4 regions of the Bradyrhizobium sp. 33ap4 genome follow, and region 1 is predicted to be linked to each of the others. Evidence: predicted binding sites of a transcription regulator. Region 1 holds the regulator's gene; each other region holds the start of a gene.
The links. The regulator PhoB, encoded in region 1, activates phosphate uptake and scavenging genes when phosphate is short. The targets are predictions, from matches to a motif close to TGTCATNNANCTGTCAT.

Region 1 (5,770 bases):
CTGGCGTGGAGCGGCGCGCTGCTCATCACATTCACCGTGCTCGCGTTGAATATCGGCGCGCGTATCCTTGGTGCCGAAAGGGCCGCAAAATGACCGAGCTTTCCGTCTCCACGACTGCCGCAGGCCACATTCCCCAGGTTCCGCTGCCGGAAGCGCCGCCGAAAGTCACGGTGCGCAACCTCAACTTCTATTACGGCGAGCACCACGCGCTGAAGAACATCAACCTGGCGCTCGGCACCAACCGCGTCACGGCGTTCATCGGCCCGTCCGGCTGCGGCAAGTCGACCCTGCTGCGCATTTTCAACCGGATGTACGACCTGTATCCGGGTCAGCGCGCGGTCGGCCAGCTGATGCTGGACCAGACCAACATTCTCGACCCCAAGCTCGACCTCAACTTGCTGCGCGCGCGGGTCGGCATGGTGTTCCAGAAGCCGACGCCGTTCCCGATGACGATCTACGAGAACATCGCCTTCGGCATCCGCCTCTATGAGAAGATCTCGAAGTCCGAGATGGACGACCGGGTCGAGAAGGCGCTGCGCGGCGGCGCGCTGTGGAACGAGGTCAAGGACAAGCTGAACGCCTCCGGCCTGTCGCTCTCCGGTGGCCAGCAGCAGCGCCTGTGCATCGCACGCACCGTGGCGGTGCGCCCCGAGGTGATCCTGTTCGACGAGCCGTGCTCGGCGCTCGACCCGATCTCGACCGCCAAGGTCGAGGAGCTGATCCAGGAACTCTCCGAGGACTACACGATCGCGATCGTCACCCACAACATGCAGCAGGCGGCGCGCGTCTCCGACAAGACCGCCTTCATGTATCTCGGCGAGCTGATCGAGTTCGACGACACCAACAAGATCTTCACCTCACCGAGCGATCGGCGCACCCAGGACTACATCACCGGCCGGTTCGGTTGACCGGCGCATGATCCGGAAAAGTGGAAACCGGTTTTCCGATCAGGTCATGCTAAAATTCAGGACACGAAGCCATGATCCCCGGGATCATGGTTGAGGGAGACAAGCGATGGCTTCTGAACATACCGCCAAGGCATTCGACAGCGACCTGCAGGAGTTGACCCGCCTGGTCGCCGAGATGGGCGGCCTGGTCGAACGAATGATCACCGAGTCGGTCGACGCGCTGATCCGTCGCGACGTCGCGCTCGGCAAGCGCGTGGTCGCCGCCGACATCGAGATCGACAATCTGCAGCGCAACATCGAAGAGCGCGCGGTGCTGACGATCGCGCGCCGCCAGCCGATGGCGATCGACCTGCGTGAGATCGTCAGCGCGATGCGCGTCGCCACTGATCTCGAGCGGATCGGCGACCTCGCCAAGAACATGGGCAAGCGCGTCGCGGCGCTGGAGAGCGATTTCCAGCCGCTGAAGTTGATCCGCGGCCTCGAGCACATGACCGACCTCGTGCTGTCGCAGGTCAAGTCGGTGCTCGACGCCTATGCCGCGCACGACCTGCCGGCGGCGATGAACGTCTGGAAGGGCGACGAGGAGGTCGATGCGATCTGCACCTCGCTGTTCCGCGAACTGCTCACCTACATGATGGAAGATCCGCGCAACATCTCGTTCTGCATCCATCTGATGTTCTGCGCCAAGAACATCGAGCGGATCGGCGATCACGCCACCAATATCGCCGAGACCGTGTTCTACATGATCGAGGGCCAGCAGATCACCGACAAGCGCCCGAAGGGCGACATGACCACTTTTGCCACCACGGTGCCGGGCAACTGAGGCATGATCGGCAAGCACGGAACCGGCAAGAGCGAAACTGGACGATCCTCGCGACAAATCGTTTCCGCGGGGACTATGCTCAAGGAAGTAAGCGTTTCGGTTTGCGTCTGGGCAACGGATCACCACAGAGAAAGAACTTAAACCGATGAGCGCACGCATTCTGGTAGTCGAAGACGAGGAAGCGCTGACGACGCTGTTGCGCTACAATCTCGATGCGGAAGGCTACGATGTCGAGACGGTGGGGCGCGGCGACGATGCGGATACAAGGCTGAAGGAGCGCGTCCCCGACCTCGTGGTGCTGGACTGGATGCTGCCGGGCCTGTCCGGCATCGAACTGTGCCGCCGCCTGCGGGCGCGGCCCGAGACCAAGCAGCTTCCGATCATCATGCTGACCGCGCGCGGCGAGGAAAGCGAGCGCGTGCGCGGGCTTGCCACCGGCGCGGACGATTACATCGTCAAGCCGTTCTCGGTGCCGGAGCTGCTGGCGCGGGTGAAGGGCCTGTTGCGCCGCGCCAGCCCGGAGCGGCTTGCGACCGTGCTGACCTACGGCGACATCGAGCTCGACCGCGAGAAGCGCCGCGTGGCGCGCTCGGGCCGTCCGATCGATCTCGGGCCGACCGAGTATCGCCTGCTCGAATTCTTCCTCGAGCATCCCGGCCGCGTGTTCAGCCGCGAGCAATTGCTCGACAGCGTCTGGGGCCGCGACATCTACATCGATGAGCGCACCGTCGACGTGCATATCGGCCGCCTGCGCAAGCTGCTCAATCCGGGCCGCGAGCAGGATCCGATCCGCACTGTGCGCGGCGCCGGCTACGCGCTCGACGACCGCTTTGCCAAGGCCGAGCCGCAGCCGTAACGGCCATGCGGCATTCATAAACCGCAACACGGCGTCGTCCCGGCGAAAGCCGGGACCCATACGCCGCGGCCAGCGCAATCGGCACGCGGCCAGACGGCTTTCTAACAACACCCATTCGTGGTTATGGGTCCCGGCCTGCGCCGGGACGAGGCCGGTGACGTAGCGGTAGCCCGGATGGAGCCGACGGGTCGCGCGAACGAGCGCCCCGTTGGCTCCATCCGGGCTGCGTCACACAAAAAAATCCCCGCTTTCGCGGGGATTTGTCTTTGAGGTCTTCCGTCGTTTTCCCGAGTGCTCACTTGATCTGCGGTTTCGCCGACGGCCGGCGGCGATCGGCGGCGGGCTGGTAGGCGACGCGCGAGTGATGCGCGCAATAGGGCAGGCCGCCGAGCGCTTTGCCGCCGCAGAAGAAGAATTCCGGGCTCGAGGGATCGCCGACCGGCCAGTGACAGGTGGCCTCGTTGAGCTCGAGCAGCGACAGCCGCTGGCTCATCGGCACCACATTGTCGTAGGAGATCGGATCGGGCTCCATCTCGGCCTCGAAGGCGTGCGCCAGCGCGGTGTTGCCGCGCGAGACCGGGCGCGCCACCCGCATCATGTGCTGGGCGGGGCGGGCCTTGCGCTGCCGCGGCGCGGCCGTGGAGGGTGCCTTGGCGCGGCCGGAGAGGCCGAGCCGATGCACTTTGCCGATCACGGCGTTTCGCGTCACATTGCCAAGTTCCGCCGCGATCTGGCTGGCCGACAGGCCGGACTCCCAGAGCTTCTTCAGCTGCTCGACGCGATCGTCGGACCAGGTCAATACAGTCATCGCATTCTTCCCTTCGCGTAGCGCCGGCCAATCATTGGAGCGGCGCTGCGAGCCAATCTGGACAAAAATCCCTGCGGCCAGAATCCCTTAGCCCTCGCCGGGCACGGTGTTGCGCCCGAACGTTTACGCGAGACACAAAGGTTACTTAGAGGGTCCAGTACCGCCGCACGAGATGTCGTACCCGACAGGCCAAACGCTACAATATGGCGTGACTCTGGCGCAAGAGTCCGCGGTCGTGCGTCCACATGTTCCCACACAGTTAAGCATCGCGATGAGGCTTTTCCACCGCACCGGAATGCTCCGGATTGCGCTCGTTTCGCATTGCAGGAAGGCCACTTCGTGGCGATTGACACTTACCGACCGCAGCATAGAATGCCCGCCACGTGCCGCCCGCAAAGGCGGCCGTTTTGTTTTCCGAAGCTGGCCGTTGCTGCGCTGGCGTCAAGGCGCGCGGCAATTGTCGGCTTAAAAACCGTCAGTGATCGTCATGACCAACGCTGCCACGTCGCATCTGCTCCCCGTCTTCGCCAGGGTCGATCTCGGTTTCGAGCGCGGTGAGGGCGCCTGGCTGATCGCAACCAACGGCGACCGCTATCTCGATTTCACCTCGGGCGTCGCGGTCAACGCGCTCGGGCACGCGCATCCGCATCTCGTCAAGGCGCTGCAGGAACAGGCGACCAAGCTCTGGCACATGTCGAACCTGTTCAAGAGCCCGGACGGCGAGGTGCTTGCCGCGCGGCTGTGCGAGCAGAGCTTTGCCGACTTCGTGTTCTTCTGCAATTCCGGCGCGGAAGCGATGGAGGGCGTGATCAAGCTGGTCCGCCACTATCACTTCTCCAAGGGCCATGGCGAGCGCTACCGCATCATCACCTTCGAGGGCGCCTTCCACGGCCGCACGCTGGGCACGCTGGCGGCGACCGGCTCGGCGAAATATCTCGAGGGCTTCGGCCCGCCGATGGACGGCTTCGACCAGGTGCCGCATGGCGACATCGACGCGGTGAAGAAGGCGATCGGTCCGCACACCGCCGGCATCCTGATCGAGCCGGTGCAGGGCGAGGGCGGCGTGCGCTCGGCGCCGCAGGCGTTCTTCAAGGCACTGCGCGCGCTGTGCGACGAGCACGGCCTGCTGCTCGCCTTCGACGAGGTGCAGACCGGCATGGGCCGAACCGGCGAGCTGTTCGCCTACAAGCGCACCGGCGTCACGCCGGACGTGATGTCGCTGGCCAAGGCGCTCGGGGGCGGTTTCCCGATCGGCGCGGTGCTGGCGACCGCGCAGGCCGCGGCCGGCATGGCGCCCGGCTCGCACGGCTCGACCTTCGGCGGCAATCCGCTCGCGGTCGCCGCCGCCAATGCCGTGCTCGACGTCATGCTGAAACCCGGCTTCTTCGAGCATGTGCAGAAGATGTCGCTGCTGCTCAAGCAGAAGCTCGCCTCCGTCGTCGACCGCTATCCCGGCGTGCTGTCGGAGGTACGCGGCGAGGGGCTGTTGATCGGCGTCAAGGCCGTGGTGCCGTCGGGCGACCTGATCGCAGCGCTGCGTAGCGAGAAGCTGCTCACCGTCGGCGCAGGCGACAATGTGGTGCGGTTCCTGGCGCCGCTGATCGTGACCGAGTCCGAGATCGACCAGTCGATCACCGCGCTCGAGCGCGCCTGCGCGACATTGTCGGTGGCGCAGCCGAAGAAGGCGGCTGGATAATGAGCAAGCCGGTCCGTCACTTCCTCGATATCAACGAGCTGCCGCTCGGCGAGCTGCGCAACATGCTGTCCGCCGGAGCCGCCATGAAGGCGAAGCTGAAGGCGCATGAGAAGGGCAGGAAGCCGCTCGAAGGCAAGACGCTGGCGATGATCTTCGAGCGCCCGTCGACCCGCACAAGGGTGTCGTTCGACGTGGGCATGCGCCAGCTCGGCGGTGAATCCATCATGCTGACCGGCGCCGAGATGCAGCTCGGCCGCGGCGAGACCATCGCCGACACCGCGCGCGTGCTGTCGCGCTATGTCGATGCGATCATGATCCGCATCCTCAACCATGACGCGCTGCTCGAGCTCGCGGCTCACGCCACCGTTCCCGTCATCAACGGCCTGACCCGGCGTTCGCATCCCTGCCAGGTGATGGCCGACCTCATGACCTATGAGGAAAACCGCGGCTCGATCGAGGGCAAGACCGTGGCCTGGACCGGCGACGACAACAACGTGCTGGCCTCCTGGGCGCATGCCGCCGAGCGGTTCAAGTTCCAGCTCAATGTCGCGACCCCGCCGGAGCTGTCGCCGAAGAAGCCGATGCGCGACTGGATCAAGGCGACCGGCGCGCCGATCATGCTCGGCACCGATCCGGAAGCCGCCGTGCGCGGCGCCGACTGCGTCGTCACCGACACCTG
Region 2 (5,770 bases), on a different contig from region 1:
AGCCGCCGACCCCGACGCCGGACACCGACCAGGTAAACGGCGCCGACCGCTCCACTTTGGCGCCGAGCGCGCGCATGGATTTGGCGGTATTGAGGACGTCCTCGCCCTCCAGGAGGCCGGAAATGCGGGTTTCGCCGACCGAAAGCGCCCCCAGGATCAGGGCGCGGTGGGAAATCGATTTGTCGCCGGGAACGCGGACCGTGCCGGCCAGGGGGCCGCACGCGCGCGAGTCCAGCGAGGTCGGGGTGTCAGAATGGGCCAAGATTGTGTCCTCTCGCGTCGCGGCAGGTATCACATAGGCAACACCGCGTCACGCGCCCGTCAAATGCGCGCAGACCGCTATTGACAGCGGCTCCTCAACTAGCCAAGTGAAGCTCCGTTTTTCAGGAAAATTCTGGGATTACCACGTGGCCAAGTCCGAGCTCGGAACCAAGCGCATTTGCCCGACCACGGGCAAGAAGTTCTACGACCTCAACAAGAATCCGGTGATCTCGCCCTATACCGGCGAAGTCGTGCCGATCGCGCCGATCGCCCCGCCGCGGGGCCGTGGCGCCACCGTCAGTTCGCCTGCGACCGCAGCCGACATGCCGGAGCCCGCCGAGGCCGAGGAGATGGTCTCGCTCGAGGAGGCCGATGCCGAGGAGAACACCGGGAAGGTCAAGGCCCAGGTTCCCGAATCCGAGGACGATATCGAGGTCGATGAGACCATCGACGACGATGACGACGACGATTCGACCTTCATCGCCGACGAGGAAGAGGGCGATGAGGACGTGACCGACATCATTGGTGACGTCGGAGGCGACGAAGAGACTTGAGATCGGCGCCGATCTATGATCAACGGTGCTGCCGCGCGAGTCGTCCAGGCCGCGCGGACCGGGATCGATCCCCCAGGATCATCCCAACTGGATAAGGGGCCATAGCTCAGCTGGGAGAGCGCTTGCATGGCATGCAAGAGGTCGGCGGTTCGATCCCGCCTGGCTCCACCAGCCTTCGCGAGCTTCGGCTCGGCAAGCCCGAATAGTCCATCGTAGCGAAGTGAGCGAAGGCTGCCGCGGCGTAGCCCAAAGGGCGGAGCCGGGCTCTCTCCGAAATCCGAATGCGTTAGCATCCACCCCATCAGCCGTGTGTTGGGGGGAACAGATGAAATACGTTTACATTCTCGAGAGCCTTGATTGCCTGCACTTCTATGTCCGGATTACCGATCTGCGGGCTAGACTGGCTAAGCACAATGCCGGGGAAGTGCCCCATACATCCAAATTTGGACCGTGGCGGCTCAAGACCTACGTCGCTTTCAGCGACGAGAAGCAGGCCGTCGCTTTTGAAAATATCTGAAGTCCGCATCCGGCCGCGCCTTCGCCAAGAAGCGCCTCTAACCGCCCCGACCGCCCCTACTCCCCCAGCACCGCATTCAGCCGGTCGCGCAGCGCGACGATCTCGTCCTTCATCGCCATCAGTTCGCCGACGGTGCAGTCCGAGGCCGCGAGGATCGACTGCGGCACGGCCTTGGCCTTTTCGCGCAGCGCGTGGCCCTGCGGCGTCAGCGCGATCAGCACCACCCGCTCGTCCGCGGTGCTGCGGGTCCGTTTGATCAACTCCGCCGCCTCCAGCCGCTTCAAGAGCGGCGTCAGCGTTCCGGAATCCAGGAACAGGCGCTCGCCGAGGTCCTTCACCGCGACGTCGTCGCGCTCCCACAGCGCCAGCATCACGAGATACTGCGGATAGGTCAGCCCGAGCCGGTCGAGCAGCGGCTTGTAGACGCGGTTGAAGGCGTGCGCGGTCGAATAGACCGCAAAGCAGATCTGATTGTCGAGCCGCAGCGCCTGATCCGCGGCCGTCGGTTTCCTGGCCATGATTCCCATCGAATCCATCTCGTTTCCGGGTCATTCTGGGCTCACGGGACCGCGGATTCAATTGCGAACAATTAAATGTGAGACCGCATATTTTATATTGTGCGCAATCTATTTGCGTGCAATACATGCGTCATCGAATTCAAGCCCAACCCACCAAGGGAGACCACGATGTCTGTGAACGTGCTCTACAAGACCAGCGCCAAGGCAACCGGCGGCCGCGACGGCCATGCGGCGACGCTCGACGGCGCACTCGACGTCAAGCTCACGACCCCGAAGGAGCTCGGTGGCGGCGGCGGCGCCGGCAACAATCCGGAGCAGCTGTTCGCGGCCGGCTATGCCGCCTGCTTCATCGGCGCGATGAAGTTCGTGGCCTCGCAGGGCGGCCCCAAGGTTCCCGCCGACGCCTCGGTGACCTCGACGGTCGGCATCGGCCCGCGCTCGGAAGGCGGCTTCGGCCTCGCCGTCGAGCTCGCGGTGTCGCTGCCCGGCCTTGCGCGCAACGATGCCGAAGCGCTGGTCGAGAAGGCCCACCATGTGTGCCCCTATTCCAACGCGACCCGTGGCAATGTCGACGTCAAGCTGAGCGTCGTCTAATTCCACATCACGCAATGGTCCGCCGCAACACGTGGCGGACCATTGCTCTTTCAGCGGCTGGTTCGCTTGGCGAACGCATGCGCCGCCTGCTGCATGGGCCTGCGCCGACGGAAGCATTGCTGCCCCGGCTGAAGACCGTTAGCTCTGGGACCCTCGTTATCTGATCCCAACTGAGCGAAGGTTGCTTCCATGAATACCCCAGCGGCTACGGGCGCGATGACCGGCCTGCGCGTGATCGATCTGACGCGCGTGCTCGGCGGTCCGTATTGCACCCAGATTCTCGCCGACCACGGCGCCGACGTGATCAAGGTCGAGCCGCCCGCCGGCGACGAGGTGCGAGACTGGGGTCCTCCCTTCCACGAAGAAGACGCGGCCTATTTCGTCGGCATCAACCGCAACAAGCGCTCGATCGGCCTCGACCTCGCTTCCGAGGGCGGACGCGCGGTGCTGATGAAGATGCTCGAGACCGCCGACGTGCTGATCGAGAATTTCAAGCCCGGCACGCTCGACAAATGGGGCATCGGCAACGACGTGCTGCGCGCGAAATTTCCGCGCCTCGTGCATTGCCGGATCTCCGGCTTCGGCGCCGACGGCCCGCGCGGCGGCAATCCCGGCTATGACGCGATCATCCAGGCGATGACCGGCATGATCGCGGCGACCGGCTCGCCGGAGAGCGGCCCGATGCGGATCGGCGTGCCGCTGGTCGACATCACCACCGGGCTCTACGCCACGATCGGCATCCTGATGGCGCTGTCGGAGCGGCAGCGCTCGGGGCTCGGCCAGTTCATCGAGACGACGCTGTACGAGACCGGGCTCGCGATCATGCATCCGCACACCGCGAACTACTTCATGCACGGCAAGCCGCCGTCGCTCACCGGCAACGAGCATCCCAACCTCGTTCCGTACGCGATCTTCCCGACCAAGACCGACAACATCTTCATCGGCGTCGGCAATGACGGAACCTTCCGCAAGCTCGCCAAGGAGATCGGCAAGCCCGAGCTCGGCACCGACCCGCGCTTTGCCCGCAACAAGGAGCGCATCGCCAACCGCGATGCGCTCCGCGTCGAGCTGGCCGCGGTGTTCAGCCAGCACGAGGCCGAGCAGCTGTGCAACCGGCTGCTCGCCGCCGGCCTGCCGGCTGGCCCGGTGCAGAAGATCGACCAGGCGCTGACCAACCCGCACACCATTCATCGCGGCGACGTCATCGAGAAGGATTGGTACAAGGGCGTCGCCTCGCCGATCCGCCTCGAACGCACCAAGCCGAACCTGCGCCGGACGCCGCCGAAGTTCAGCCAGCACGCCGCGGAAGTGCTCGGCGAGTTCGGCTACTCGAAGGACGAGATCAACGGCCTGGTTGAGAAGGGCGTGGTCTGCGGTCCCCAGCGCAAGCGCTAAAGGCGTTTTCGAGCCTGTCCCGCACGCGATGCGGGATGCGCACCGGTTCGCGTCAGGACAAAGCTGGAGCGTCGGCCCGTATCGAACCGGCCGACGCATCAACACTGCGGTGCAACGTCGCGTTTGGCGCTGCACCGCACGGAGCCGGCTGCGGTCTTCGCCTTTTTTACCGCTTCCCTTCGCTTCGGCTTCCCCCCTACCATGACTTTCGTTTATACGGTCATTTGAACGTCATCCGGCGCTGATAACGCGCGCAACGAAAGATGATGTTCCAATTGGGAGGGGTTTTGATGTTCTTTCGACGACTAGGCGCTGCCGCGGCAGCCGCTGCCGCGCTTGCATTCGCGTCGCCCGCGTTCGCGGTGACCGAGATCCAGTGGTGGCACGCGATGACCGGCGCCAACAACGACGTCATCGTCAAGCTGGCCAACGACTTCAACGCCTCGCAATCCGACTACAAGGTGATCCCGACCTACAAGGGCGGCTACGCCGACACCATGAACGCCGGCATCGCCGCGTTCCGCGCCGGCAACGCGCCGCATATCATGCAGGTGTTCGAGGTCGGCACCGCGACGATGATGGCCGCCACCGGCGCCGTCAAACCGGTCTACAAGCTGATGGCCGACGCCGGCGAGAAGTTCGATCCGGGCGTCTATCTGCCCGCGATCACCGGCTACTACTCGACCTCCAAGGGCGAGATGCTGTCGTTCCCCTTCAACTCGTCGTCGACGGTGATGTGGATCAATCTCGATGCGCTGAAGAAGGCCAACATCGCGGAGATTCCGAAGACCTGGCCGCAAGTGTTCGACGACGCCAAGAAGCTGAAGGCAGCCGGCTATAACACCTGCGGCTTCTCCGGCTCGTGGGTCACCTGGGTCAATCTCGAACAGCTCTCGGCCTGGCACAATGTGCCGCTCGCCAGCAAGGCCAATGGCCTCGACGGCTTCGACACCGTGCTCGAATTCAACGGCCCGCTGCAGGTCAAGCATCTCGAGAGCCTCGTCGAGCTGCAGAAGGACAAGACCTACGACTATGCCGGCCGCACCAACACCGGCGAAGGCCGCTTCACCTCGGGCGAATGCCCGATCTACCTGACCTCGTCGGCCTTCTTCGGCAACGTCAAGGCGCAGGCCAAGTTCAACTTCACCGCGGCGCCGATGCCGTATTATCCCGACGCCAAGGGCGCGCCGCAGAACTCGATCATCGGCGGCGCCTCGCTCTGGGTGATGGGCGGCAAGTCGGCCGAGGAATACAAGGGCGTGGCCAGGTTCCTGACCTTCCTCTCGGACACCGACCGCCAGGTCTGGATCCACAAGGCCTCGGGCTATCTGCCGATCACCAAGGCCGCCTATGCCAAGGCCAAGGAAGAAGGCTTCTACAACGACCAGCCCTATCTCGAGACCCCGCTGCTCGAGCTCACCAACAAGGAGCCGACCGCGAATTCCCGCGGTCTGCGCCTCGGCAACATGGTGCAGCTGCGCGACATGTGGTCGGAGGAGATCGAGCAGGCGCTGGCCGGCAAGAAGACCGCCAAGCAGGCGCTGGACGCCGCCGTCGAGCGCGGCAACCAGATGCTGCGGCAGTTTGAAAAGACCGCCGTCCGCTGACATGATGCCTTCGGGCATGAACCGGACAAGCGCGAAGCGGTTTTCCACCATGCCCAGACGACAAGCTAAGGCGCGATGACGATCCAACCTCATCTCATCGCGCTTTAGGGCGATCAACCGGCGGGCCGCATCCGCGGCCTGCCCTTCTTCCGAGCCCATGCAAAAGCAAGCGATTTTCCAGTCAAAGCTGTTGCCTTACGCGCTGGTTGCCCCGCAACTCGCGATCGTCCTGATCTTTTTCTACTGGCCGGCCCTGCAGGCGGTGATCCAGTCCTTCCTGCTGCAGGACGCCTTCGGCCTCTCCACCAGCTTCGTCTGGTTCGA
Region 3 (5,770 bases), on a different contig from region 1:
GCGCGAGCGAGGCGGCGTTGTCGCTGTCGATGTAGCCGATCATCTGGCGGAAGCCGGCGGCGGCGCAGGTGTCGATTAACTCCTGCAGCAGCCGGCCGCCAACGCGCTGGCCGGTGAAGCGGTGATGCACATAGATCGAATGCTTCACCGTGTAGCGGTAGGCCGGACGCTTGCGAAACAGCACGACATAGGCATAGCCGACCACCTCGCTGTCGCAGATCGCGACGAGGTGGGGCAGGCGGGTGTTGCGCAGATTCTTGCGGCGGTCGCGCAGATCGTCGGGCTCCGGCGTGCCGCTGTCGTCGACGCTTTCCTCGACGCCGCGGCGGATGTGGTGGCGGTAGATCGACAGCATGGCGTCGACGTCGCTGTCGCGGGACGGGCGGACGGTGATCTTGTAATCATTCTCCATTGTGTTGCGTCCGTTCGCCTATTCGGACACGACATAGGTGTAGAAGCGGACGCGGCCGGAGTCGTCGATCTCCTTGTAGATGCCCTGGACCTCGACCTCGAAGCCCGGGAACGCATTGAAGCTCGCCTCGAACATCTTCAGGTAATCGATCATCGGCTTGCTGCGTTCCGACAGCCGCTCGCCGGGCACGATGGTGGCGATGCCGGGCGGGTAGACCACGAACGGCGTCGCGGCGACGCGGCCGAAGATCTGGTCGATCGGCAGATAGTCGACATCGTTGCGGATGAGATATTGTGCGGCCTGGCGCGGCGACATCGCGATCTCGGGCAGGTGCTCGGGCAGGAATTGCCTGGCCTGCAGCGTGCTGACGCCGCCGTCGCGGAAGAAGCGGTGCATGTCGCCGCAGAGGTCGCGCAGCCGCACCCCGGCATAGCGGCCCGGACGGCGGCGGTAGAATTCCGGGATGACGTCCTCGAGCAGCGCGTTGTCGTCGTGCAGCTTCTTGAAGGCGACGAGCCCGGAGACCAGCGTGCCGGCCTTGCTGGCCTCGACGCCGGGCGTCAGCAGGAACAGCAGGGAATTGAGGTCGTTCTTTTCGGCGACGATGCGGTTCTCCCGCAAATATTGCGCCACCACCGGTGCGGGGATGCCGTGATCGGCATAGGCGCCGGTGGCGTGATCGAAGCCCGGCGTCAGCAATGTGAGCTTGTTCGGGTCGGTCATGGCGAAGCCCGCGGTCAGTTCGGGAAAGCCGTGCCAGGTCTCGCCGGGACTGAGCTGCCAGTAGGACGGATTGGTCGCGAGCTGATCGGTCGAGATCGTCTCCCAGGCGACATTGTGCACGCCGTTCTCGCGCGCGACGTCGGGGATCTTCACGCGGTCCGGCACGAACGGCTCGAAGAACCAGCGCCGCTCGGGGCGCGTCTCCTTCTCCTCGAACTCGCGCTTCACGGCGCGGATCTTCTTGCGCAGCTCGATGCCGAGCCGGATCGTGTCGTCCCACAGGACTTCGCCGGAGCGGCCCTTCATCATCTGCGCGCCGACATCGAGCGAGGCGAACAGCGGGTAGAACGGCGAGGTCGAGGCGTGCTGCATGAAGCTTTCGTTGAAGCGGCGATGCTCGACCCGGCGCTTCTGGCCCTTGATGTGGCGGTCGCGGATGTGGATCTGCGAGGCCTGCGAGAAGCTCGCGAGCTGCTTGTGGGTCGATTGGGTCGCAATGATGCCGGGCGCCTCGGGGCCGAGATCGGACAGTCCCATGGCGAAGCGGCCGGCATAGATCGGGTGGAATTTCATGAAGCCGGCCCAGGCCTCGTCGAACAGGATGTAGTCGCAGAGATGGCCGATCCGCTTGAGGATCATCTCGGCCGAGTGGATGGTGCCGTCATAGGTGCACTGCTCGACCACGGCGACCCGGAACGGACGCTCCTTCTTCCAGGCGTTCTCGTCCTTGACCAGCGGGTGCTTGCGGATGTGGTCGCGCAGCGTGCCCTCGTCGAGCAGGTCCCAGCGCATCGGCCCGATCAGGCCGCAGGCGTTGCGCACCGTCGGCACGTAGACCGGGATGCCGCCGCCGATCAGCAGCGCGCCGTGATGCGCGGCCTTGTGGTTGTTGCGGTCGAACAGCACGAGGTCGCCGTCGGTGACCAGCGAGCCGAGCGCGACCTTGTTGGAGGTCGAGGTGCCGTTGAGCACGAAATAGGTTTTCTCGGCGCCGAAGATCCGGGCCGCCTCCTTCTGCGCCCGCAGCGCCGGCCCCTCATGGGTGAGGAGGTCGCCGAGGTCGAGCACGGAATTGTCGAGGTCGTCGCGGAACACGGCTTCGCCAAGGTGTTCGACGAACACCCGTCCGATTGGGCTGCGGCTGTAGAACACGCCGCCATTGTGGCCCGGGCAGGTCCAGAGCTGGTTGCCTTCCTCGGCATAGTCGACCAGCGCGCCGAAGAACGGCGTCTTCAAATTCTCGGCATATTGCTTCAGCCTGGAGATCAGGTTCTTGGCGATGAAGGGCGGGGTTTCCTCGGACAGGAACACGTAGCCGTCGATGAAATCGAGCACCTCGACCGGCAGGTCCTCGAACCGCTTGCGCCGGATCAACAGGATGATCGGGAAGTCGAGGCCGCGCCGGCGCATCAGGTTGATCAGCGCCGCGGTCTTGCCCTCAAGGCCCTTCTTGCCCCAATCGACCACCATGCAGCCGATCGCGGCGTCGGTCTGCACCGCGATCTCGGCATCTTCCAGCTTGCGGGCGCGAACCACCTCGAAGCCGGAGCGCTCGATCTCGGCGATGATCTGGTTGAAGCGGATGCCCTCGAGGTCGTCGGCCTCGAACACCGGCGCAGCGAACAGGAAGTTGAAGCGTTTGAAATAGTCCATGCGTGTCCCCGAACTGGTCCGGCGCTGACGTGTCGGCACAATTCATGACAGGCAGATGACAATGGGGCGGATGGAGGATCGAATACGTTGTTGGGGACGCAATCCCTCACTGCACGGCGTCAGCCCGTGGGTATTCGAGCTGCATGGCGACGAAGTCCGCCGTATCACGGCCATAGCGTGTTTCGATCCCGGCAAGCGCCCGGTCGAGCGCCTGCGCGGGCGGCGCGGTGCCGACCGCGGGCAGCAGACGATCTGCGGACCAATCCGGCGCCACGACTTGCGGATAAATACGCAGGCCGTTGCGGGTCGTCACCGCGTCGCCGGTCGCGGCGAACGTCACGGCATGCGATCGATAGGTGCGCGACCAGCTGTCGGCGACCAGCGCCAGCGAGACCTCGTCGACGCCGGGAGCCAGCGCGAGGCCGAGCTGTTCCCGGTTCCAGAACGCCAGCGTGTTCCGGATGGCGGTCAGCGCGAAGGGACGCGTGAACTTGAAGGCGTTGCTGTCATGCCGCGCGTCCCAGCCTGGCAGGCCGATCTCGCGCGCGACGGCCTCGGCCCTGGTACGGCCGGCGATCGCCTCGATCAGGGTCAGCGACATCGGCATCGACGCCGAAATCCCGGTCGTCGTCGCGACGCCGCGATCGACCACGATGCGGCGGTCGGCGACGTATTGGATGGCGGGATGTTTGCTGCGCCAGTTCTTCAGGTAAAACCAGTGCGTGGTGGCGCGCCTGCCGTCGAGCAGGCCGGTCGAGGCGAGCACCTTGGCGCCGGCGCAGACGGCGACGATCACGGCGCCTTTCTCCGCCTGCTGCCGGATCCATTGCATGACCGCCGGATCGTCGTCGGGGCTCATCGCCGGCACGATGACGTAGTCGGCGCCGTCGCCATGTGCGGCGTCGAATGCGGCGATGGTCGCATCAGGCTCGACCTTCAGCACCGGGAATAGCGCGACCGGACCGGGTCCCGTCGCCAGCGTGACGACATCGGCAACATCGGCGCGCTTGAGGATGCCGTAGGGCATCAGATAGTCGGTGGTCTCGGTCATGTCGTTGATGCCGAGCATCGCGATCAGGGGGCGCGACCGCTTCGGCGGCTTCAGCGCCGCGAGCGTTGCATCCTGCTCGGCCTTGGCGATCGGAGGCGGAACCCGGAACGCCGATGCGGCGGGCAGGGTGAAGAGCCAGATGCCGCCGATGATTGGAACCAGCGCGGCAACGGCGATGCCGCTCCACGCGAGAAGCCGCCAGGTCATGATGATCGATCTCAACGTATCCGCGTGCGTCGCCCGGCACGCAAGCTACTCGCCGGCCACGTCGACCAAAACGGCGAAATTCCCGCAAAAACGGACACGCGAACAAAGCGGCTCACAGGCATAGCCCGGACGAGCGACAGCGACATCCGGGGCCGGTCCTTCCCCGCATGTCGCTCCGCTCATGCGGGCTACGCGACGCGCTCAGTAGACGAGGTTCGTACCCGGCGGCTTTTCCAGTGCCGCCGCCAGCGTCCGATACTCTTCGCATTCGGTGCCACAGATCTCGGCGATCCGCTGCAGATGATACTGCGCCTGGTCGCGGTTTCCCTGTTCGATCTGCCACAGGCCGTAGTAGTTCCACGTCAGGACGTGGTTCGGATCGGCCTTGAGCGCACGTTCGTACCAGACTTGCGATTGCTTGTAGTCGCCGAGCTTGCGATAGGAATAGCCGATCAGGTTCGCGACGTTCGGCTGATCATCGCGGCCGAGTGCGTGCAACTGATCGATCGCGGCGGCGTAGTCGTTGCGTTCGTAGATTGTCGCATAGGCCGCGCGATAGCCGTCGCGGAATGCCGGGTCTTCGAAGCCGGACTGCTTGAAGGGCTTCTTGACCTTGTGCGTGGTCTTTCTGTCCTTCTGCTGGGGATAGGACGGCGCGGGAGTGCCGTAGCTCGACCCGTATGGGTCGCCACCACCACCGCCGCCGCCGCCACCTCCGCCAGCCGCGATGGCGGTCTGCGGTGGGAACAGAATGATCGGCGCTGTCAGGAATGCCGCAAGCATCATCGGTGACTTGATCATGTACGCCTCCCGATTTGACAAGGACAGTTATTGACCTGAAGCACTAACTCCCGATCGCGGGAGACATTCCGCGCGGTTTAAGAAATTGTTTGCCGAAGCGGCAATCGCACTGTCTCTTCGGGACGTCGCGCTTTCACGTGCACGCTGGCTGAGTGTTTCGTTCGCGCCATCGGACATCGGAGTCGAAACTGACATCGGTGTTAGAATCGCACGCAAATGCTCAATGGCCATCTGGACCCGCGGCAAGGAGGACGATCGATGATGAAAACGGACCTCGCCGAGATCTACCGGAACTACATTGCCTGTTTGAATCGCCGGGACTGGCCGCAACTCGGTCAGTTCGTTGACGAGGATGTGTGCCACAACGGCCGTCGGTTCGGGTTATCCGGCTATCGCGCGATGCTGGAAGGGGATTTTCGCGACATCCCGGACCTTCGCTTCAACATCGTTCTCCTGGTGTCGGATGCGTCCCATGTCGCGAGCCGGCTGGCATTCGACTGTTCGCCGAACGGCACGTTTCTCGGTCTCGGCGTCAACGGCAAGCGCGTGTCCTTCGCCGAGAACGTGTTCTACGAATTCCGCGACGGGAAGATCGTGCAGGTCTGGTCGGTGATCGACAAGGCTGCGATCGAGGCCCAGCTGTAGCGGCGGAGCCGGGATGAGCGTGACGCGGCTACTTCCGCTCCAGATGCCAGGCGCCATCCCAGTCGGCCGCTGGCGGATCTTGCCTGAACGCTGCGACGCGCGCCTTCATGGCGATCGACGGGCCGTCGCCCGGCGCCGCCGCCAGCGCCGCGGCGAAGGCTTGCTCGGCGTCATCCCAGCGGCGCTCGCGATAGGCGGCGAGACCGTCCGCGTAGCGCTGCCGCAACTCGGTCTGCGCCGGCGTCAGTTCGTCCTTCTTGCCGAGGATCTCGAACACG
Region 4 (5,770 bases), on a different contig from region 1:
CATCCGTTACTTGCCCGCACCCAGCCCCAGCGCCTCGACCATCACGCGGAACACTTCGGTGTTGTCCATCGAGCCGTGGACGCGCTCGCTGCCCGGCCCGGTCGCAGTGAGGATGACATCCTCGCCGGAATGCACGCTGGCGCCGATCATCGCCGGCAGATTGCCGAACCGCAGCACGACGCCGGGGACATCCTTGTACTTGTCATTGGCCTTGAACGTGTCGGGCTGGTCGCCCCTCACGGTCGGCTCGTTCGGATCGTCGAGCTTCGGGCGGAACGTCTCGTAGTGATCCGGCAGGCTGGCCGAGAAGATCGCAAGGCGCCGGCTGACATCGACCCTTGACGGATAACCTTCGGCGTCCGGCGCCGGATAATTCGGAAACCCGGCTTTCTCGTAGACGCCGACGCGCTCGCGCAGCGGCACGTTGGGTGTCGCCACCATGTCGTCATTGATGGTGCCGACCAGGCTGTTCGGATGGTTGTGGTCGGCCACGACCAGGATCAGCGTGTCGTCGTTGCGCGCTTTCGCCCAGTCCTTTGCGAGCCGCACCGCGTTGTCGAGCATGATGGTGTCGTAGACCGCGCGCTCCATGTCGAGCAGATGGGCGTATTTGTCGATCAGGCCGGACTCGACCATCAGGAAGAAACCGGCCTCGTGCTTCGACAGCACCGTGAGCGCGGCCTGGACCTGCTCGGTCAGGTCCGGCTGTTCGGGGAATTTCCTGACGCCGCCTCCCTTGAGGAATTTGCGGTCGAGCGCGCCGTCCATGTTGCCGGCGGCGAACAGGCCGAGCAGTTGGCGGGTGTCCGGTTTGGCCGCGAGCGTGGCGAGTTCGCCTGCGGTCGTCGCGACCGGATAGCCGGCGTCGCGGAAGCGCGCGAGATAGTCGACATCGTCCTTGCGTTTCGATCCGGACCCGGATTGCGGCAGGAAGTTCGCGGAGCCGCCGCCCATCAGCACGTCGGGCTTCGCGTCGAAATATTGCGCGACGATCGCGTCATAGGCGGCGCGGCGGCGGGTATGCGCAACCATCGCCGCCGGGGTCGCGTCCTCGACCTCGGTGTTGGTGACGATGCCGACCGCGAGGCCCGCCCGCCGCTTGGCAAGACTCGCGATGGTCTCGACCCTCGGATCGTCAAGCGGATCGGGCGTGCGATCGGCGTAGACGCCGAGCGCATTGACCGCGGCCTTGTGGCCGGTGGCGTAGGCGCTCGCGGCATTCGCCGAATCGGTGATGATCGAGTCCGAGCCGGCGGTCGCGACCAGCGCCATATGCGGCATGTCGTCGATCGCGAGCTTGCCGCGGCTCTTGCCCTCCGCGATTCCCTTGGAGAGGATTCGCGCGGCGACGCGATGCGACGGCGACATCCCGTCGCCGATGAACAGGATCACGTTCCTGGCCTTGCGTGCCCCGGTGTCGTAGACGGTCCAGCTCACGGTCCGGCTCTGCGTGCCGTCACTGACTTCGACGGCGACCTGCCCAGGCTTGACGAGCGAGACATCGCGCAGCAACAACGCCGACTGCTCCCGGCCGGCCTCGTGCGCGGTGAATGTGCCGCCCTGGCCGAACACCGCGGCATAGTCCGCGCCGTTCAGCGTGACCTTGAGCTTTGCTTGATCGACCAATTCCGGAAGGTCGACCTTGAAGTCGAATTTGGCGCCGACGAGGATATCGGCGCGATCGATCGGATAGATCGTCTGGGCGAACGCCGGCGCTGCCGACAACACCAGCGTGACGGCCACGCCGGCAACTCGCTTGATCATGATCGATGCTCCGCCCTTGCGCATCATGCGCATCGGGGCGGAGGCTAGTGGCGGCGGATGACGGCGCAATGAGGCGGCGCCGGGGCGTATTGCCGCAAGGGCCGGCGCGATTTCAGCGCGCCATCTGCTGCGGATCGTAGAAGAAGCGCTCTTCGACGAGTTCATCGCCGCGCCAGGTCTGCCAGGCGACCTCCTCCATGCTGCGGACCTTGCCGTCCTTGCCGGTGAATTCGAAGCGCCAGCAGATCGCCGAATGATCGCCGTCGAGCAGGAGCGGCCCGAGCCGCGTGGTCTTGACGCCGGCGACCGCCGCCAGCACCGCCGCCTCGCGCGCCGCCAGCGCCTCACGGCCGACCCGCCACTCGCCGTCATTCTCCTGGGTGCGGGCATCGACCGCGTAGAAGTTCCTGATCGCGCCGACATGGTCGTTGGACTCGACCGTGTCGGCGAAGGCTTGCAACGTCTTGAGCGAAGGCATAAGCACTCTCCATTTACCGACTGATAGTCGGTATTTATCGACCAAGAGTCGGTAAGTCAACTGGCGCGACTACGGAACCTGGGCTAGAGATGGATGATGGCAACCCAGGCCGAACGGCGCGAGAAAACCAGAGCCGCCATCGTCAAGGCGGCGCGGCGCATTTTTGGCGAGCGCGGCTTCGCCGCTGCGACGATGGACGACATCGCCGCCGGCGCGCGTGTCGCCAAGGGCGCGGTCTATCATCACTTCGCGACCAAGGAGGCGGTGTTCGAGGCGGTGTTCGAGCAGGTGTCGATCGACCTTGTTGCCGATCTCGACCGCATCTCGCGCGCCGAGAACGATCCGCTGGCGGCGATGGCGGCGGGCACGCAGGGCTATTTCGCGGCGTGCTCGAAAGGCCCGACCGGCCAGATCATCTTGCGCGACGGCCCCGCCGTGCTCGGCTGGGAACGCTGGCGCGAGATCGACGCCAAGCATTTCGGCGGCAAGTTTCCGCGCGCGCTGGCTGCCGCGATGGATGCCGGCGTGATCGCCAGGCAGCCGATCGAGCCGCTGGCGCGGCTGCTGCTCGGCGCGGTGACGGAAGCCGCGGTTGCGGTCTCCGCGGGGCCGGATATCGGCAAGACCGGCACCGATTACGCGCGCGCGTTCCGCTCGCTGCTCGATGCGCTCAGGGTGAAGTAGGCAGGCCTCTCTCCCCACGTCGTCCCGGCGAAGGCCGGGACCCATAACCACAGGGAGGAGCCGTGGAAGCGCGCTGGAGCACCAGCGTGCTTCATAACCATGGCCGGTGGTTATGGGTCCCGGGTCGCGCTTCGCTTGCCCGGGACGACAAGGCGAGAGGGTGCCGCCTCAGTCCTTGTCGTTCTCGAGCTGGAAGATCTGCGAGCCTTCGCCGCTCGAGATGAGGCCGGTCTTGTTGTACAGGCCGAGCTTGGCGCGGGTGTCAGCAATGTCGAGGTTGCGCATCGTCAGCTGGCCGATGCGGTCGGCCGGCGTGAAGGCGGCGCCCTCGACCTTCTCCATGCTGAGCCGCTCCGGCGCGTAGGTGAGGTTCGGGCTCTCGGTGTTTGATATCGAGTAGTCGTTGCCGCGGCGCAGCTCGAGCGTCACCTCGCCGGTGACGGCACGCGCCACCCAGCGCTGCGCGGTCTCGCGCAGCATCAAGGCCTGCGAATCGAACCAGCGGCCCTGATAGAGCAAGCGGCCGAGCCGCATGCCGCTGATGCGGTACTGCTCGATCGTATCCTCGTTGTGGATGCCGGTGACGAGGCGCTCATAGGCGATGTGCAAGAGTGCCATGCCGGGCGCCTCATAGATGCCGCGGCTCTTCGCTTCGATGATGCGGTTCTCGATCTGGTCACTCATGCCGAGGCCGTGGCGGCCGCCGATCGCATTGGCCTCGAGGAACAGCGCGACCGGATCTGCAAACGTCTTGCCGTTCAGCGCGACCGGCTGCCCCTCCTCGAAGCGCACCACGACCTTCTCGGCCTTGACGTCGCAATCGGCGCGCCAGAACGGCACGCCCATGATCGGGTTGACGATGGTGATGCCGCTCGCAAGGCTCTCGAGATCCTTGGCCTCATGCGTCGCGCCGAGCAGATTGCTGTCGGTCGAATAGGCCTTCTCCGCGCTCATCTTGTAGGCGAAGCCTTGCGCGGTCATGAACGCCGACATCTCGGCGCGGCCGCCGAGCTCGTCGATGAACTGCTGGTCGAGCCAGGGCTTGTAGATGCGCAGGCTCGGGTTGGTCAGCAGGCCGTAGCGATAGAAGCGCTCGATGTCGTTGCCCTTGAAGGTCGAGCCGTCGCCCCAGATGTTGACGCCGTCCTCCTGCATCGCCGCGACCAGCATCGTGCCGGTCACCGCGCGGCCGAGCGGCGTGGTGTTGAAATAGGTGATGCCGCCGGTCGAGATGTGGAACGCGCCGGACTGGATCGCGGCGATGCCCTCATGGACCAGCTGGGTGCGGCAATCGACGAGGCGGGCCTTCTCGGCGCCGAAATCCACCGCCTTGCGCGGGATCGCGTCGTAGTCGGCCTCGTCGGGCTGGCCGAGATTGGCGGTATAGGCGAAGACCTTGGCGCCTTTCAGCTTCATCCAGAGCAGCGCCGCCGACGTGTCGAGCCCGCCCGAGAACGCGATGCCGACTTTTTCGCCAGTGGGCAGGCTTTTCAGAATCGTACTCATGGGACGGTCCAATCGGTCGAAATCAATGATGTTTCCGGGGTGGCGATATCAAATTTCCGAACGCTGAGCACGCCTTTAATCAGGCCCAAATCAGGCCTCGGTCTGGCTGGACGCCGCCTTGCCGCCCCGGCGCCAGCGCTGCATCCACCGGTAGCCGGGCATCGCAAGGCGCGTCAGCGCGGCATCGACCTGGGCGTCAGTCAGCCGGGTCGCTGCCCAGCGGTAGATCAGCGCGTAGAACAGCCAGACCGTGAAGAACGACACCAGGCCCGCGATCGCCACATCGGTGAAGAAATGGCCGCCAAAGGCCATGCGAAGCCCGCTAGTGACGATGCCGAACACGGTGGCCCCGGCAAAGGCCAGCGGCCGCCACGCGGGCGGCGTCAGCGCCGCCGGTGCATAGGTCCAGAACGCGGTGGCGCCCTCGCCGGAGAAGAACGAGCAGTTGCGCGAGCAGCCGCCGCGCGGGTCCCACCACGGCATGAATTGCAGGTCGCCGCCGAACTGCGTCACGAACACCGGCCGCGGCCGGCCCCAATAATTCTTGAAGGTGAAATTGGTGAGCACGCCGGCCGAGAGCAGCATCGTGGTGAGCAGGAACACCGCGGCGCGGCCGGACATCAGCATCGGCCGGTCCGGGCGGATGAATTTCCAGACGATGGTCACGATCGCCGGCAGCACCAGCGCCCAGGCGATCCACATCGCCGCATCGCGCGCGAACGACGCCACCGCGTCGAGCTTCAGCGGGAAGGTTTTCTGCGCCACATCGTAGAACAGCGCCGCCAGCTTCAGGTCGAGCTCGGGATAGATCCCGAACAGGATGCCGATGATGAGCGCCAGCCCCAGCGCAATGAAAAGTCCGGTCCGGTTCATGGCGCGCGGTTTAGCCGAGGCGGATGAGGCGACGCAATCATTTCAAGTAAGCCCGAAGGGCATTTGCCGCTTGATCAAACAGGTGATCGACACCTTCATTTTCGTCGTAGTTAAACTGCCGCGGAGTATTGAGCGCTGCAGCACCATTTTTCGTCTGCGCCTGAAAAACGCTCAATACTAGTCCATCCAGAAGTTCCCGGGTCGCTCTGGGCAAGGTTGAGTCGATCGCCGGCAATTGAGCGAGGATATCTCGTTCAAGCTCGGGAAGTGACAATTTGCCCGACTGCGCGCTTATCACGCTTCCCAAGATTGCGGATGCGGCTCTCTGGTTCGAATCCATGTTGGCACTCTGGACGAGGTCACGGCCGCTGCGATTGCGACGGCAATGGCGGGGGCGGCGGCAACGGTCGCGCCGGCTCGCGCCAGGCGCCGGCGGTGCGGCCGGCGATCAGCCAGTAGACCAGG

Region 2: a site for PhoB is predicted at 4,058-4,074, ahead of ugpB (sn-glycerol-3-phosphate ABC transporter substrate-binding protein UgpB). Genes of this name have one in related genera too.
Region 3: a site for PhoB is predicted at 2,833-2,849, ahead of Q2M23_RS30845 (Orn/Lys/Arg decarboxylase N-terminal domain-containing protein). Genes of this name have one in related genera too.
Region 4: a site for PhoB is predicted at 1,822-1,838, ahead of Q2M23_RS09195 (alkaline phosphatase). Genes of this name have one in related genera too.

What each region holds. Positions count from the first base shown of each region.
Region 1 is NZ_JAUMTJ010000023.1:98,017-103,786, forward strand. It holds gene pstA (phosphate ABC transporter permease PstA) at 1-93, shown strand, start outside; gene pstB (phosphate ABC transporter ATP-binding protein PstB) at 90-908, shown strand; gene phoU (phosphate signaling complex protein PhoU) at 1,015-1,731, shown strand; gene phoB (phosphate regulon transcriptional regulator PhoB) at 1,877-2,587, shown strand; gene Q2M23_RS19450 (GcrA family cell cycle regulator) at 2,883-3,395, opposite strand; gene Q2M23_RS19455 (aspartate aminotransferase family protein) at 3,883-5,091, shown strand; gene argF (ornithine carbamoyltransferase) at 5,091-5,770, shown strand, end outside.
Region 2 is NZ_JAUMTJ010000064.1:5,548-11,317, reverse strand. It holds gene aroA (3-phosphoshikimate 1-carboxyvinyltransferase) at 1-262, opposite strand, end outside; gene Q2M23_RS35455 (TIGR02300 family protein) at 408-815, shown strand; tRNA gene Q2M23_RS35450 (tRNA-Ala) at 911-986, shown strand; gene Q2M23_RS35445 (GIY-YIG nuclease family protein) at 1,141-1,332, shown strand; gene Q2M23_RS35440 (MarR family winged helix-turn-helix transcriptional regulator) at 1,389-1,850, opposite strand; gene Q2M23_RS35435 (organic hydroperoxide resistance protein) at 2,019-2,444, shown strand; gene Q2M23_RS35430 (CaiB/BaiF CoA-transferase family protein) at 2,634-3,839, shown strand; gene ugpB (sn-glycerol-3-phosphate ABC transporter substrate-binding protein UgpB) at 4,130-5,446, shown strand; gene ugpA (sn-glycerol-3-phosphate ABC transporter permease UgpA) at 5,604-5,770, shown strand, end outside.
Region 3 is NZ_JAUMTJ010000048.1:56,847-62,616, reverse strand. It holds gene Q2M23_RS30850 (GNAT family N-acetyltransferase) at 1-412, opposite strand, end outside; gene Q2M23_RS30845 (Orn/Lys/Arg decarboxylase N-terminal domain-containing protein) at 431-2,788, opposite strand; gene Q2M23_RS30840 (DJ-1/PfpI family protein) at 2,895-4,046, opposite strand; gene Q2M23_RS30835 (tetratricopeptide repeat protein) at 4,248-4,847, opposite strand; gene Q2M23_RS30830 (ester cyclase) at 5,106-5,492, shown strand; gene Q2M23_RS30825 (adenylate/guanylate cyclase domain-containing protein) at 5,521-5,770, opposite strand, start outside.
Region 4 is NZ_JAUMTJ010000009.1:57,871-63,640, forward strand. It holds gene Q2M23_RS09195 (alkaline phosphatase) at 7-1,764, opposite strand; gene Q2M23_RS09200 (nuclear transport factor 2 family protein) at 1,877-2,242, opposite strand; gene Q2M23_RS09205 (TetR/AcrR family transcriptional regulator) at 2,339-2,926, shown strand; gene argG (argininosuccinate synthase) at 3,095-4,432, opposite strand; gene Q2M23_RS09215 (phosphatase PAP2 family protein) at 4,523-5,305, opposite strand; gene Q2M23_RS09220 (hypothetical protein) at 5,343-5,645, opposite strand; gene Q2M23_RS09225 (hypothetical protein) at 5,665-5,770, opposite strand, start outside.